One region of the Marinobacter subterrani genome, then DNA from elsewhere that is predicted to be linked to it. Evidence: predicted binding sites of a transcription regulator. Region 1 holds the regulator's gene; each other region holds the start of a gene.
The links. The regulator sigma-54, encoded in region 1, starts transcription at its own class of promoters, with help from an activator protein. The targets are predictions, from matches to a motif close to ANTGGCATNNANNTTGCTNT.
Positions count from the first base shown of each region.

Region 2: a site for sigma-54 is predicted at 1,988-2,007, ahead of glnK (P-II family nitrogen regulator). Genes of this name have one in related genera too.
Region 3: a site for sigma-54 is predicted at 3,600-3,619, ahead of msub_RS22535 (PEP-CTERM sorting domain-containing protein). Genes of this name have one in related genera too.

Region 1 is NZ_LFBU01000001.1:1,947,098-1,952,192, forward strand. Features, by position in the region: gene lptC (LPS export ABC transporter periplasmic protein LptC) at 1-148, shown strand, start outside; gene lptA (lipopolysaccharide transport periplasmic protein LptA) at 132-686, shown strand; gene lptB (LPS export ABC transporter ATP-binding protein) at 664-1,389, shown strand; gene msub_RS09190 (RNA polymerase factor sigma-54) at 1,596-3,122, shown strand; gene hpf (ribosome hibernation promoting factor) at 3,224-3,532, shown strand; gene ptsN (PTS IIA-like nitrogen regulatory protein PtsN) at 3,619-4,089, shown strand; gene rapZ (RNase adapter RapZ) at 4,118-5,002, shown strand; gene msub_RS09210 (HPr family phosphocarrier protein) at 5,010-5,095, shown strand, end outside.
Region 2 is NZ_LFBU01000002.1:627,220-632,314, reverse strand. Features, by position in the region: gene msub_RS18785 (YifB family Mg chelatase-like AAA ATPase) at 1-1,420, opposite strand, end outside; gene msub_RS18780 (accessory factor UbiK family protein) at 1,481-1,735, opposite strand; gene glnK (P-II family nitrogen regulator) at 2,117-2,455, shown strand; gene msub_RS18770 (ammonium transporter) at 2,529-3,800, shown strand; gene speE (polyamine aminopropyltransferase) at 3,876-4,757, opposite strand; gene speA (biosynthetic arginine decarboxylase) at 4,969-5,095, shown strand, end outside.
Region 3 is NZ_LFBU01000001.1:2,267,702-2,272,796, reverse strand. Features, by position in the region: gene msub_RS10710 (methyl-accepting chemotaxis protein) at 1-1,615, shown strand, start outside; gene msub_RS10705 (glutathione S-transferase family protein) at 1,667-2,335, opposite strand; gene msub_RS10700 (sterol desaturase family protein) at 2,540-3,319, opposite strand; gene msub_RS22535 (PEP-CTERM sorting domain-containing protein) at 3,407-3,532, opposite strand; partial or broken gene msub_RS21530 (zinc-binding dehydrogenase) at 3,726-3,824, opposite strand; gene msub_RS10695 (hypothetical protein) at 3,906-4,109, opposite strand; gene msub_RS10690 (MarR family winged helix-turn-helix transcriptional regulator) at 4,289-4,783, shown strand; gene msub_RS10685 (organic hydroperoxide resistance protein) at 4,824-5,095, shown strand, end outside.

The DNA.
Region 1 (5,095 bases):
CGACCGCAGTATGGCTTACACAGATGCTCCCGTAGTTATCCGCGACGTTACCGGAATTACCCACGCCGTCGGCATGAAAGCGTGGATCGACGAGCGGGTACTGGAACTGAACTCCAAGGTGGAAGGACGCTATGAAACCGGAAACTAACCGATACCGGGGCCTGATCGCTGCCCTGCTAACCCTCGCCATGACCGGGCCGGCAGCAGCGTTCGACCTTAACTCCGATCTTCCCATCAAGGTCACTGCAGACAACGCCCGCCTCGATGATGGCAAGGGCATCGCCACCTATACCGGCGACGTGGAACTGGTGCAGGGCAAGACCCAGCTGAATGCTCAGCGCGTGGTTCTGTACCGCGACGCAAAGGGCCTGAGCCGGATTGAGGCGTTCGGAAGCCCGGCCCATTACCGCCAGCCAACCCGCGAGGGTACGGGTGAAACCGACGCCAAGGCCCTGAACATCACCTGGTCCGCCTCCGACCAGCAACTGACCTTTGAACAGAAGGCGGTCATCGAACAGAATGGCAATGTGTTCCGGGGTGATGTCATCCATTATGATACCGCCCGCCGGGTCGTGACTGCCGAGGGCGGGGCCGCTGATGGCGAAGGTTCCGGCCGGGTAGAAATGGTGATTCAGCCGCGCAGCACTAACACACAAGGTTCCGATGGCAATTCTGAGAGCCAGTAATCTGGCAAAGAGTTACAAACAGAAAAAAGTGGTGCTCGACGTTTCCCTGGAAATCCGCAGCGGGGAAATCGTTGGCCTGCTCGGCCCCAATGGCGCCGGCAAGACCACCTGCTTTTACATGATAGTCGGGCTGGTGCCCGCCGACAGCGGGCGGATCACCATCGACAGCCGCGATATCACACCGTTGCCCATGCATGGCCGCGCACGCCAGGGAATCGGCTACCTGCCACAGGAGGCGTCGGTATTCCGAAAGCTTTCGGTGCGCGACAACATCATGGCCATTCTGGAAACTCGCAAGGGGCTGGCCAGGGCAGAACGGGAAAAAAAACTGGAAGAACTGCTCGAAGAGTTTCACATTACCCATATTCGCGACAGCATGGGCATGGCCCTGTCCGGCGGTGAACGCCGGCGCGTGGAAATTGCCCGGGCCCTGGCGATGGAGCCGGCTTTCATCCTGCTGGATGAACCGTTCGCCGGTGTCGACCCCATCTCCGTGAGTGACATCAAGCACATCATCCGCCACCTCCGGGACAAGGGGATCGGCGTGCTGATCACTGATCACAACGTGCGTGAGACCCTCGATATCTGCGAGAATGCCTACATCGTCTCCGGCGGCCACATCATCGCCTCCGGGAATGCCGACGCCATTCTGGCCAATCAGCAGGTGAAGAAGGTGTACCTGGGCGACGAGTTCCGGCTGTGAAGCCGGAGTCAGATGAAATTGGGGTCAGATGAAAAGTTCATCTGACCCCAATTTCATCTGACCCCGAGATTGTTTTGATGATCTGTAGCAAGTAAACTCGGCAAAGAACTTGCTAGGGTAAACGCAATCCACGGCAAGTAACGGGCATATAAAGATTTTTTCACCTCTTATGACACAAAGCGCTGATGAGTGACGGATCCTGAACCATGGTGATGAAAGCCTCCCTACAGTTAAAGCTGGGTCAGAGCCTGACCATGACGCCCCAGCTGCAACAGGCGATCCGGCTTCTCCAGCTCTCTACCCTCGACCTTCAGCAGGAAATCCAGCAGGCCCTGGAATCCAATCCGATGCTGGAAACCTCCGAGGACGATGACTCGGCCGAAGCCGACGCCGCGAATGACGAACGCGAAGCGAATGCCGCCGAGTCCGCCGCTGAAACAACGCCAGAGCCCCCATCTGACTGGGATAAGTCCGAAAACGGTCCTGACTGGTCCTCGGAGAACGAAATCCCGGACAATATCCCGGATGACCTTCCGGTCGACACCGCCTGGGAAGATATCTACCAGTCGGCCCCGGCTACCACGGCCCGCAACGACGACGAAAACGATCACGATTTCGAAACCCGGAATTCACCCACCGAAACCCTTCAGGACCATCTGGAATGGCAACTGAACCTGACCCCCATGAGCGAGCGGGACCAGGCCATTGCGCATGCGCTGATGGATGCGGTGGATGAGCGTGGTTATCTGACCAGCGATCTTGACGAGATCCACGCCGGGTTGCTGGATGAACATGACGAAGATCCCCTCGAACTGGATGAAGTTGAAGCCGTTCTCCATCGCCTGCAGCACTTCGACCCACCCGGGGTTTTCGCCCGCGACCTGCAGGAATGCCTGCTGATCCAGCTCAACCAGCTACCACCGGATACCCCCTGGCTGGCCCAGGCACGACTGGTGATCACCCACTACATCAATCTTCTCGGCAACCGTGATTACGCCCAGCTGCTGCGCCGCAGCCGCCTGAAGGAAGACCAGTTGCGGGAAGTCCTGGCCCTGATTACCGGCCTGAACCCGCGCCCGGGCGACGTGATTGACCGCGCCGAACCGGACTACGTTATCCCCGATGTGATCGTCCGCAAGCACAACGACCGCTGGCGGGTTGAGCTGAATCCGGAAATTGCCCCGCGCATCCGGGTAAATGCGAGCTATGCTTCACTAATAAGGCGTGCCGACAGCAGTGCCGACAACACCTACCTGCGGGATCAGCTGCAGGAGGCGAAATGGTTTATCAAGAGCCTGCAGAGCCGCAATGAGACTCTGCTGAAAGTGGCAACCCGTATTGTCGAGCACCAGCAGGGCTTCCTGGATTACGGCGAAGAAGCCATGAAGCCGCTGATTCTCTCCGACATTGCCCAGGCGGTGGAGATGCATGAATCGACGATTTCCCGGGTGACCACCCAGAAATTCATGCACACTCCCCGGGGAATTTTCGAGTTGAAGTATTTCTTCTCCAGCCACGTGAGCACTGACGAGGGCGGAGAATGTTCCTCTACGGCCATACGCGCGATGATCAAGAAACTGATTGCTGCCGAAACGCCCAAAAAGCCGTTGAGCGACAGTAAAATTGCAGCCATGCTAGGAGAACAGGGAATCAAGGTTGCGCGACGTACCGTTGCCAAGTATCGGGAGGCGATGCACATTCCGCCTTCCAATGAACGCAAACGGCTAGTCTGAACACCACGGGCGGGAAACGCGACACCGTATTCGCCGGCGCACAACGCGCCAGCACCCAGGCCGGCTCCCGGGAGCCGGCATGATGACAACAGGAGACGCCTATGCAACTCAATATTTCAGGCCATCACGTAGAACTGACTCCCGCACTCAAGGATTATGTCTCGGAAAAATTCCAGAAGCTCGAACGTCACTTTGACCACATCAGCAACAGCCAGGTAACCCTGGAAGTGGAAAAGGTGCGACAGATTGCGGAAGCCACGCTGCACGTGGTTGGTGGTGAAGTTCACGCAAAGGCAGAAAATGAGGATATGTACGCGGCCATTGATGCCCTGATCGACAAGCTCGACCGCCAGATTCTCAAGCACAAGGAAAAGAATGTAGACCGGATGCACGGAAACGGCTCGCGCTAACTGGCTGTTTTCATGCAAGTCATCCAATCGAGCTGCGACACGGCTGACGTGTCGCAGCCTTTTTTTAACGGAAATGCAGTCGACCTATGAGCGACACATCCCTGACCATAGACAACATTCTTTCGCCGGAGCTCACCCTTTGCCGGGTGCCCGCCTCCAGCAAGAAACGGGCCCTGGAGTTTATCGCCGAGCAGATAAACCACCAGGACAATACCCTCAGCGAGACCGAGATCTTCAACAACCTGATCTCACGGGAACGTCTGGGCAGCACCGGCATTGGCCAGGGCATCGCCATCCCCCACTGCCGCCTAGACGGGCTGGATCATGTGGTGGGTGTCTTGATGACACTGGAAGAGAGCGTCGAGTTCGATTCGATCGACAACCAGCCTGTGGACCTGATCTTCGCCCTGGTCGTTCCCAAAGAGGCCACCAGCGAGCACCTGGAGCTTCTCAGCCAACTGGCCGAAAAATTCAATGAACGCTCGTTCTGTGACCGTCTCCGGCAATGCGAGGACGCCCGCACCCTGTACGAACGCATGACCGCCTCGGGCGGATGACAGTCATTGCAGTGGAGGTAAGTTGGTCATGAAGCTGATTATCGTCAGTGGCAGGTCCGGATCCGGCAAGAGTACCGCGCTCCATGTGCTGGAGGACCTCGGCTTCTATTGCATAGACAATCTACCGATCGGCCTGCTGTTCCCCCTCACCCGGGAAGCCACAGGCCAGACCAGGCCGGGGAGACTCGGCAAGATGGCGGTGAGCATCGACGCTCGCAACCTGTCCGGAGAACTGGCCAACTTCGAGGAGATTTACCGTCGCCTCCAGGAGACCGGGGTTACAGTCGAAATCATCTTCCTGGATGCCGACGAACAGTCCCTGCTGCAGCGCTTCCATGCTACCCGGCGCAAGCACCCGCTCAGCGATGACAAAACCTCGCTGAGAGAGGCAATCACCAGTGAAAAGAAACTCCTTGAGCCTCTATCCAAGCTCTCCGACCTTTATGTGAACACAACCGGCATGTCCATGTACGAACTTCGTGACATGATCAAACAGCGGGTTGTCGGGCGCAAGGATCAGGAACTGGCCCTGCTGTTCCAGTCGTTCGGTTTCAAGCACGGCGTACCGCTGGATTCCGATTATGTCTTCGACGTTCGGTGTCTGCCAAACCCATACTGGGACACCAGCTTGCGGAAGTATGTCGGCACCGATCAGCCGGTCATCGAGTTCCTGGAGAAGGAACCGGCGAGCCGTAAGATGATCGATGATCTGAAAGCGTTCCTGGACACATGGCTGCCCTCTTTCGCTGACAGCAACCGAAGCTACATGACCATATCCATCGGGTGCACCGGCGGCCAGCATCGGTCCGTGTATGTCTGCGAGCAGCTGGGCGCTTACTACCGGCAACGTTACAGCAACGTGCAAGTGCGCCATACCGAACTGCCCCACCTGCAGACCCGCGAAGAGATCTGATCTGCCCATGATTCGTCGCCCGATCACCATCATCAACAAGCTGGGGCTGCATGCCCGTGCCACGGCCAAGCTGGTTGCGACCGCCTCGAAATT
Region 2 (5,095 bases), on a different contig from region 1:
TGCGGGCCACCCGCAGGATCCGGTGCAAAGCCCGGGCCGACAGACCCAGTTTCTCCATGGCCCCCGCCAGCAACTGCTCGCCCTGGGGGGCCAGGCGACAGGCGGCATGCAGATCCCGGCCCGACAGCTCGGCATTCACCAGGCCCCGCTCTGACTGCCTCCTCCGGGCCTCGATGACCCGCTGGCGAACCGTGGCGCTGCTCTCTCCGTCTCCACCCTGCTGCATCAGCACACTGCCACCCTGGACGGGGACTTCCACATGCAGGTCGAACCGGTCTAACAGCGGGCCCGAGATTTTCGAACGATAACGCGTCACCTGCTGGGGTGTACACTGGCACTCAACCGCTGGGTGGCCACTGTAACCGCAGGGGCACGGGTTCATGGCGCCAACGACCTGGAACCGGGCCGGAAAATTCACCTGGCGCGCCGCCCGGCTGATCGAGATATGCCCGGTTTCCATGGGCTCCCGGAGCACTTCCAGAACCCGGCGTTCGAACTCTGGCAGCTCATCAAGAAACAGTACGCCGCGATGGGCCAGGGAGATTTCTCCCGGACGCGGGCTACTACCGCCGCCAACCATTGCCACGGCCGATGCGGTGTGGTGGGGCGCCCGGAACGGCGGCTGGCGCCAACCGCCGTCTCGCACCGGCAGCCCGGCAACCGAATGAACGCTGGCAACCTCCATGGCGGCGTCATCAGCCAGTTCCGGAAGAATGCCGGGCAGACGGCTGGCCAGCATACTCTTGCCGGTGCCGGGCGGACCGAAGAACAGCAGGTTGTGGCCGCCGGCAGCGGCGACTTCCAGAGCCCGCCGGGGAACGCGCTGGCCCCGCACATCGGACAGGTCGGGGCTCTCCCCGGCATTGTCCAACGTCCGTGCCAATGGCAGCTTCGGCACCGGCACCAGCCTGGCCCGGCCACTGAGATGCTCACACACCGTCAGCAAATGGCCCGCCGCCAATACGTCACCCTGGCTGGCGAGGGCGGCTTCACTGGCATTACCGTGGGGAACTAGCAACGCCCGCCCGTCCTGCCGGGCCGCCAGCACCGCCGGCAGAACACCCTTGAGTGGCCTCAGTGCACCATCAAGGGACAGTTCGCCCAGGAACTCACAGTCGGCGAGGCTCTCTGCCGGAACCTGGCCCGATGCCGCCAGAATGCCAAGGGCAATGGGCAGGTCAAACCGGCCACCTTCCTTGGGCAGATCTGCAGGAGCGAGATTGATGGTTATGCGCCGGGCGGGAAATTCGAAGCCGGCATTCAGCAGTGCACTTCGAACCCGTTCTTTACTCTCGCGGACGCCGGTCTCAGGAAGGCCGACAATGGACAGTGCGGGCAGGCCACCAGAGAGGTGAACCTCAACGGTTACAGCGGGGGCGGATACGCCGATCAGGGCGCGGGAATGAACGATAGCAAGCATGACAACCTTCCATGGTAACCGGATTGCTGTGCCCGGCGTCCTGCCGGGCGATTCCGGGATTTATTGATCCTGCAGGGATTTTTCCAGATCGGCGACCCGCTTTTCGAGGGCGTCCACCTTTTCACGGGTCTTCAGCAGCACCGCCTGCTGGGCGTCGAACTCCTCACGGGTTACCAGCTCCAGCCGGGCAAGGATCGACATCACCGTTGCCCGGGCCTGGGTTTCGAAATCCTCGCGGGCAGCGCGTGCCATATCGGGAACAAACTGACCAAACTGCCCCTGTAACTGGGCGAAGATATCCTGTGGACCTTTCACGCATCACCTCACTGATTTCAGAAATACCCGGCTTCGACAAAAACACAATGGCTCTCACCGGTTTGCAGGAGTGTATCACACCGCTGCCCCTGCCATACTGTACCCGGTCCGCCTTATAATGGCGGGAGCGCGACCAGTGGCCCCGCTCCACTTTGGCTCACTGGCCGCCTGTCCGCTCCATATTGGTGCACATCCCTGCGCCATTCTGGCACGCGGATATTTCAGGTTATTGTTTTACCAGTATTTTTTTGCGTTGGCATACCCGATGCTAAAGCCCTCGTACGCAATCCGCACAATTGGTGTGCGAGGTGGCAGCATCCCGAGCTCAACAACTGGCCGACGGGCCCTCACTGTTGGGACGGCTTTACCAAGGAGAAAGCAATGAAACTTGTGACAGCGATCATCAAGCCTTTCAAATTGGATGATGTCCGTGAGGCACTATCCGAGATTGGCGTACAAGGCGTAACCGTCACTGAAGTCAAAGGCTTCGGTCGGCAGAAAGGACACACAGAACTGTATCGTGGCGCGGAATACGTGGTGGATTTCCTGCCCAAGGTCAAAGTGGAGGTTGCCATCGGCGACAACCTGCTGGATCAGGTTATCGAATCCATCACCAAAGCGGCCAATACCGGCAAGATCGGTGACGGCAAGATCTTCGTGACCGAACTGGAGCAGGCCATCCGGATCCGGACTGGCGAAACCGGCGAAGAAGCGGTCTGAACCAGCTCTGATATTTCGAACAGCCAACGCAAAAAAATTTATAACCTGAAAAGCCTCGTGCGGAGGGCTTCAAATGGAAAGCAATATCTTTCACCTGCAGTACGCTATAGATACCTTTTATTTCCTGGTGTGCGGTGCATTAGTAATGTGGATGGCGGCTGGCTTTGCCATGCTCGAATCCGGTCTGGTGCGCGCCAAGAACACCACCGAAATACTGACCAAGAACGTGGCCCTGTTTGCCATTTCCTGCATCATGTACCTGGTGTGCGGTTACGCCATCATGTACGGCGGCAGCATCTTCCTGTCGGGCATTGCTGATGTCGACACCACTGCGGTTCTGGGCGAATTCGCCAGCCGTGACGGCGGCTTCGAGGGTGGCTCCATCTACTCTGGCGCGTCGGACTTCTTCTTCCAGGTTGTATTCGTCGCGACCGCCATGTCCATCGTCTCCGGTGCCGTGGCCGAGCGCATGAAGCTCTGGGCCTTCCTGGTATTTGCGGTCTTCATGACTGGCTTCATCTACCCGCTGGAAGGTGCCTGGACCTGGGGCGGTGCGTCCGTATTCGGCATGTACACCCTGGGCGACCTTGGTTTCAGCGACTTCGCCGGTTCTGGCATCGTTCACCTGGCCGGTGCAACCGCCGCTCTGGCCGGTGTCCTGCTGCTGGGCTCACGGAAAGGCAAGTATGGCCCTAATGGCGAAATCCGGGCCTTCCCGGGCGCCAACCTGCCGCTGGCAACGCTCGGTACCTTCATCCTGTGGATGGGCTGGTTCGGCTTTAACGGCGGCTCGGTTCTGAAGCTGGGCGATATTGCCAGCGCCAACTCCGTGGCCATGGTGTTCCTGAACACCAACACCGCTGCCGCGGGTGGTGCTGTCGCTGCCCTGATCACCGCCCGCCTGATGTTCGGCAAGGCCGACCTGACCATGCTGCTGAACGGCGCCCTGGCTGGCCTGGTGGTTATCACCGCCGAGCCGTCCACTCCGAGCGCCCTGACTGCCACCCTGTTCGGCGCCTTCGGCGGTGTACTGGTTGTGCTGAGCATCGTCACCATGGACAAGCTGCGCATCGATGATCCGGTCGGCGCGATCTCGGTTCACGGTGTCTGTGGCCTTCTGGGTCTGCTGCTGGTGCCGGTCACCAACAGCGACGTCAGCTTCTCCGGCCAGATTATCGGCGCCATTACCATCTTCGTGTGGGTCTTCGTTGCCAGCCTGGTTGTCTGGGGCATCCTCAAGGCCGTGATGGGCCTGAGAGTGAGCGAAGAGGAAGAGTACGAAGGCGTGGATCTGTCCGAGTGTGGCATGGAAGCCTATCCAGAGTTTGTCAGCGGCAAGCAGTAAACGCTGACTACGCAAAACCGGAGAGGGGCGCCGATTGGCGCCCCTCTCTTTTTTTTCTGCTCAACCCGATCCGGTTTAACCTTCCTCCGGCCGAACCTCATCCTCCAGCGCGTCCACCATGAACTGCGGCATGGCGAGCGCACCGTGATGGATTCCGGCGTTGTAGTAGCGGGTCACGAACGGTCGGTTGTTGGCATCGTCCTCGCGGAAGTATTTGATCGGGTTCTCCTTGCTGGCCATGGTGCAGCTCCACCACCCCGTGGGATAAACCGGCTGCGGGAATGGCAGAGTCTGGACGTGCTCGAAACCGGCCTTGCGCATGTCCTCGTGGATGCCCTTGATGATGGTGTCGGTGTGCAGCAGGGGGGACTCGCTCTGCTGCACGATAATGCCACCCTCACGCAGCGCCAGCATGGCATCGCGGTAAAAATCCAGGGCGAACAGGCCTTCCGCCGGGCCAACCGGATCGGTGCTGTCGATGATGATGATGTCGACACTGTTCGGCTCGATATCACGCATCCACCGGATGCCGTCCCCGAAGAAGAAATTGGCACGGGGGTCGTTGTTGGCTTCACACAACTCGGGGAAATACTTCTCTGACATGCGGGTAACCCGCTCGTCGATTTCCACCTGCCAGGCTTCTTCCACGCCCGGGTGCTTGAGCACTTCCTTGAGCGTGCCGCAATCGCCGCCGCCGACAATCACCACCTTTTTCGGATCCCGGTGGGTAAACAGCGCGGGATGGGTCATCATCTCGTGGTACAGGAAGTTGTCGCGGGTGGTCAGCATCACGCAGCCATCCAGCACCATCAGGTTGCCGAAGGTCTCGGTCTGGTAAATCTCCAGTTTCTGGAAGGGCGTCTGTTCCTCGTGCAGTTTCTTTGTCACCTGCAGAGAGAACGCCGTTCCCTGATCCTGGAATACCTCGGTAAACCAGCCGTCATTCAATGCTGTCATCGTTTGCCTCCCGCTGTGCGACATGGGCTGTATTGAAAAGGCGTATTGTAGGGGGCCCCTGCGCCGAGCTAAAGCAATAATCGCGTTTTCCGGCCCGGCATTTTCTGCCTTCGGTGCTTTTAGCCGGGGGTGGGAATCCATACAATGGCAGCCAACGGCCGGCCGCTGCCCGAACACCCGCCGGCTCCGGTTTTCTGACAGGATAGCAAGCATGAGCGACGCCAGCGCCTCCCCGGCCCACAAGGTTTACAACATTGCCCACTGGAGTGATGGCTACATCGGCGTCAACGCCGGAGGCGAGGTGATGATCCGTCCGGATCGCGGACACACGCCGGCAC
Region 3 (5,095 bases), 320 kb from region 1:
GGTTCTGGCCCTGTTTGCACTGGTTGTGGTGGTGCCGGCTTTTGCCCTGATCGGGTTTGGGCTGGCTTTTCTGATAACGGGATTGGCCTGGTGGCTGGGCCGTGATCGGTCGGCCAGTGCCGAAACGCAGACGGACTCCGGCGCGGGCCAGGGGGTGCTCGATATATCCAGGGACCAGCCAGTCGGCTCCGGCCAGGCAGGGCGGATTGCCAGAGAGCACAATGAGCTGTTGGTCAGCATGCGGAGCGCGCTGTCAGATCTGCGCCATCATGCGGTGCAGGTGGCGGTGCAGTCCGCGCGGCTGCGCAAGCTCACCGGCGAGGCACAGCAGAGCGCCAGCAAGCAGGAAGAAGTCTCGGAGCTGATTGCCCAGTCCAGTGGCGAGGGTGCCACCGCCCTGGAGGACATTACCCAGCGAACCGGATCGGTTTCGGAGCTCAATTCCCGGAATCTTGACGGCGTGCGGCAGTCCAATCAGGCGCTTTCTCAGGTGGCGGAACAAATCCGGCAGGTTAATGACCAGTTGCTGACCTTCCGCGAGACGGTGGCAGGCCTCAGCGAGAGCGCGGGTAAAATCGGCAAGATTCTGGAGATGGTGCAGGGGTTCTCAGACCAGACCAATCTGTTGGCGTTGAATGCCGCCATCGAGGCGGCCCGCGCGGGCGAGGCCGGTCGTGGCTTTGCTGTGGTGGCCGATGAAGTGCGCCAACTCGCCCAGAAGATTGCGTCGGCCACGGGTGACGTGAATCAGATCATCAGCGATATGGATTCCCGGGTTGTTCGCACCGAAAAGGACACCGCACAGTTGCTGGAGCACACCGATCAGGCCCGCAAGGACGTCACCTCGACAGCATCCCAGTTTGGCGACATGCTGCAGTACATCGAGCAGGCGCACGAAGAGCTGCTCTCGATTACCTCCTCAGTGGAGGAGGTCAGTATTACCAATCGTCAGGTGCACGAGCACGGCAACCAGATTCATCAACTTGGCCGTGAACTGGCGAGGGAAATCGCCGAATCGGACGCCTACTCCGAGCAACTGCGCAAGGCTACCGAGGCCTCAATGGCGTTGTTGGCCCGCTACCGAATCGGGCGAGGCGCGTTCGAGGAAATTCTGGAAGAGCGTCAGGCGCTGGCGGCAGAATTCGAGAACAGGCTCAATGAGCTGGCCCAGCAAGGCGTTGACATCTTTGACCGCCGTTATGAACCGGTGCCGAATACCTGGCCACAAAAGTACCGGACCCGATTCGTCGATCGTTTCAAACAGGCGCTCCAGGATTTGACCGACCGCAGTAAAGAGCGCTTTGACGGTACGATTTACAGCCTGTTGTTGGACGCCAATGGTTACATTCCGGTTCACCACAAAGCAACGTCGCAGCCAATCACCGGTGATCGTGAAAAAGACCTTCTCTTCAGCCGTGATCAGCGGCTCTATAACAGCAACGAAACGGAACAACGGCGAGCCAGCCACACCGAACGGTTCCTGCTGCAGACCTATATCCGCGATACGGGAGAAATTCTGAATGATCTCTCGATTCCCGTGTATGTGAACGGCAAGCACTGGGGCGCGGTGGTCATGGGCTTTAATCCGGATCTTCTACTGACGGGTAACAGGTAGCTGCCCTCATCAGTTTCGGTACTTTGCGGTCGGTATCATCGGCTCGCTGGTTCAGGCAAAATCGTATTTTCCGCCCTTTTCCAGTGCCTGCCGGTAGGCCGGCCTCGCATGCACCCGTTCCACCCAGGCGGTGATATGGGGCCGGTTCCTGCCGACGATGCCGCGGGCTACGGAGGCTTCCAGCGGGAAGCTCATCTGGATGTCCGCCGCGCTTAGGTTGTCTCCCAGAAACCAGGTGTTTTTTGCCAGATGGTCTTCGACAAAATCGAGGTGGGTCTTGATCATCGGTCCGATGAAGGTCTCATTGGTTTTGTCGGAAATGCCTTTGGCCACTGGCTTGATGAAGAACGGCATGGGGCTGGTTTTTATTTTCTCGAACACCAGGCGCATCACCAGCGGCGGCATCAGGGACCCTTCGGCGTAATGCAACCAGTAGGTGTAATCGAGCCACGCCTGGCCGCCATCCTCCGGCAGCATGGTGTCTTTGCCGTAGGTGTGGGCAAGGTATTCGATAATGGCACCGGATTCCGCGACCACCAGATCACCGTCGGTAATCACCGGGGATTTGCCCAGCGGGTGAACCTTCTTCAGGCTCTCCGGTGCCAGCATGGTTTTCGGGTCACGCTCGTAGCGTTTGATCTCATAGGGCACGCCGAGCTCTTCCAGCATCCAGAGAATGCGTTGTGAGCGGGAATTGTTGAGGTGGTGAACTGTAATCATGTGCAAGCTCCGTTCGCATTGAAAAATGGCCAGGTAGGAAGAGTAGTCTGGAAATGGGTTTTTGGTTCACTGCCGGAAGGTCTGGTCAGAGTTCGGTGAACCGGAAATTAGTCACAGGCTCAGGGTCTACCTTAATGTTTCAGGGAGCTTCATCATATCGATTCCGCCACATTCGGAGCGGAAAGAGCGGGGCCTATAAGCAACCTACCCATGCCTGCTACCGGTTCCTTTTTTCCTGAAGGGCCTTACGGGCATTGCCAGTAGCGCGCCAAGTTGCTGGTCGCTGGCCTCTGAAAACTCGTTCAGGCCAAAACCTGAAGGCGTCGGGGAGCAAAGAGGGCAGGTATAGGTGCCAAACAGCCGGTCCCAGACAGTCAAAACCTCCCCGAAGTTGGAATCGGTCTCGGGTTGTTGTCTTGAGTGGTGATACTGATGCGTGCCCGGTGTCACGAAAAAGAGGTTGATCAGGGACTCTGCACGGGTGTTCAGGCGGATATTCGAGTGGGCCAGAAGCTGAGCGGCCTTGACTGCAATCACATAGGGGATGACCTGACTGGGTGCCAGGGCCAGTGTTGCCATCAGCAGATAGATAACGAGCAAACTGACAAGGACTTCCCCTGGGTGGTGACGAAAGGTCGTTGAATAATCCAGTTCAAGGTCACAGTGGTGCACGCGATGCAGTCGCCAGAGCGCGCTGAAGTGGTGGTATGCGCGGTGGAGCCAGTAGCTGACCAAATCCAGAACCAGGAAAGCAATCAGGGCCGCCAGCAATGGGTTTAGGCGGGGAGAAGGTGACGCTGGTAGCAGAAACAGGGAAATCCATACCGGAGAGGCAAGAAGAAGGGCCTCGTTGATAAAGCCCAGGCTCAGGTTGTTAAACCAGCGATCGTAACGATCGCGGACAAGCTCGTTTCGGGTGAAGCGATATTCCGCTGCAACAACCAGCGGAATACTGATCAGGTACAGAATCTGATAAGCGGCCATGGCATTTTATTAGGGCCCTTCTGGAACTGCAGCGTCCCTGCTTTCCTTGTCCCTGCTACCTGTAAAAGGTTTTGTTGTGGAAAAGCACTACTTACGAAACTTCCTGACGACATAGAGTGCTGCCACACTCGCTGCAAATAATCCCAGAATGCCGGGTTCCGGAACCGAAACCGGAGGTGGTACGATACCGGCGAGAGCAGTTGCAGAGAGCATTGAGACGATCAATCCAGTGATGAGGTATTTCATAATGAACCTTCCATGTTGTGGGCTCATTATGAATGAAGCATTTTCCAGGCCAATGGCACCGAAGCTACGGGAATCAATAACCTGGATTTTTTGCAAATTTTCAGCTGTAAAAATATTCGACGGGTCGACGTCGGATGGCAGGCATCGGCGAGTTCCCGCCCTAAAACTCCAGACAGATCTTGCCGAAATGCTTGCCAGACTCCTCGTAGCGGAATGCATCCGCAATATCTTTCAATGCGAATGAGTGGTCAATGACCGGTCAATGATCTCAAGATTATCCAATCCGCCTGGTTGCGACAGAGTGACGACAATCATGCTGTGGCCTCCAAAAGTGTGATCATCAGATATCAATAAACCGGGGCGCTAGCATCAGCACAATGCCAACAGCCACCAGGGCAAGGGTATTGGTTACCAGGTAAGGGTACAGCATCAGGGCTATCCCGCAGTAACGGGCGACCAGGTTTGACTGCCTTCGCCCGTAAATGAAATAACCGATTCCGATGGAGCTGAACAGCAGTCCCCAAAACAGGTTGGCGGTTTCCATAGCGTGATTATCTCCGGCTAAAGGCGACCCGGATGTCGCCCGGATTCGGGTTCATCATGAACTTTATACCTTTTGTACTATTCATGCTCCGCCCTCGTTGGTTTCATCGCACTGGGGTTGCATCCGGCAGTTTACTGCGCTAATTTAAATCGTGCACAAGGTAATCGTGAGCGAGTTATATGCCAGAGCCTGAATCCTCAGAACTATTGGAGCGCGGAGCCGACCTGCTGACGCTGGACCGGCAGATGTGTTTCGCCCTCTATTCCGCGTCGCTGGCCATGACCAAGCTGTATAAGCCGTTGTTGTCGGAGCTGGGGCTGACGTATCCCCAGTATCTGGTGATGCTGGTGTTGTGGGAACAGGACGGCATCCGGGTCTCTGGTCTCAAGGAGCGTCTGTTCCTGGATTACGGCACCCTGACGCCGCTTGTGAAACGCCTGGAGAAACAGAAGTTGTTGGAGCGGCATCGGTCACCTGAGGACGAGAGGCAGGTGATCATTCGACTTAGCGAGAAAGGACGGAGCCTGCAGGAAGTGGCAGGGCGGATTCCTGAGCGGATAGCGAGCGCCTCTGGTTGCTCACTGACCGAACTTGAAGACCTGAAAACCCAGCTCTGTGCCCTGAGGAACCGCTTGCACAGTCATCTGGACAATCATCTGGAAGAGATCGCCTGACCGGGCGCTCTCGCCTGAACCAAGCAAAGAGGAGAGCATTATGTCTATCGAACAAGTTGCATATCGTGCCTACGCAGAAGCAACCGGCGGCCGTGATGGCCGGGCCATTTCTTCCGACGGCGTTCTGGACGTTGAGCTGTCGACGCCCAAAGAACTGGGCGGTGCCGGCGGCAAAGGCACGAACCCGGAGCAGCTGTTTGCGGCCGGTTACTCCGCGTGCTTCATCGGGGCAATGAAGTTTGTGGCGGGCCGTGACAAGCTGAAAATACCGGAAGATGCCTCTATTGAAGGCGTTGTCGGTATTGGTCAGAT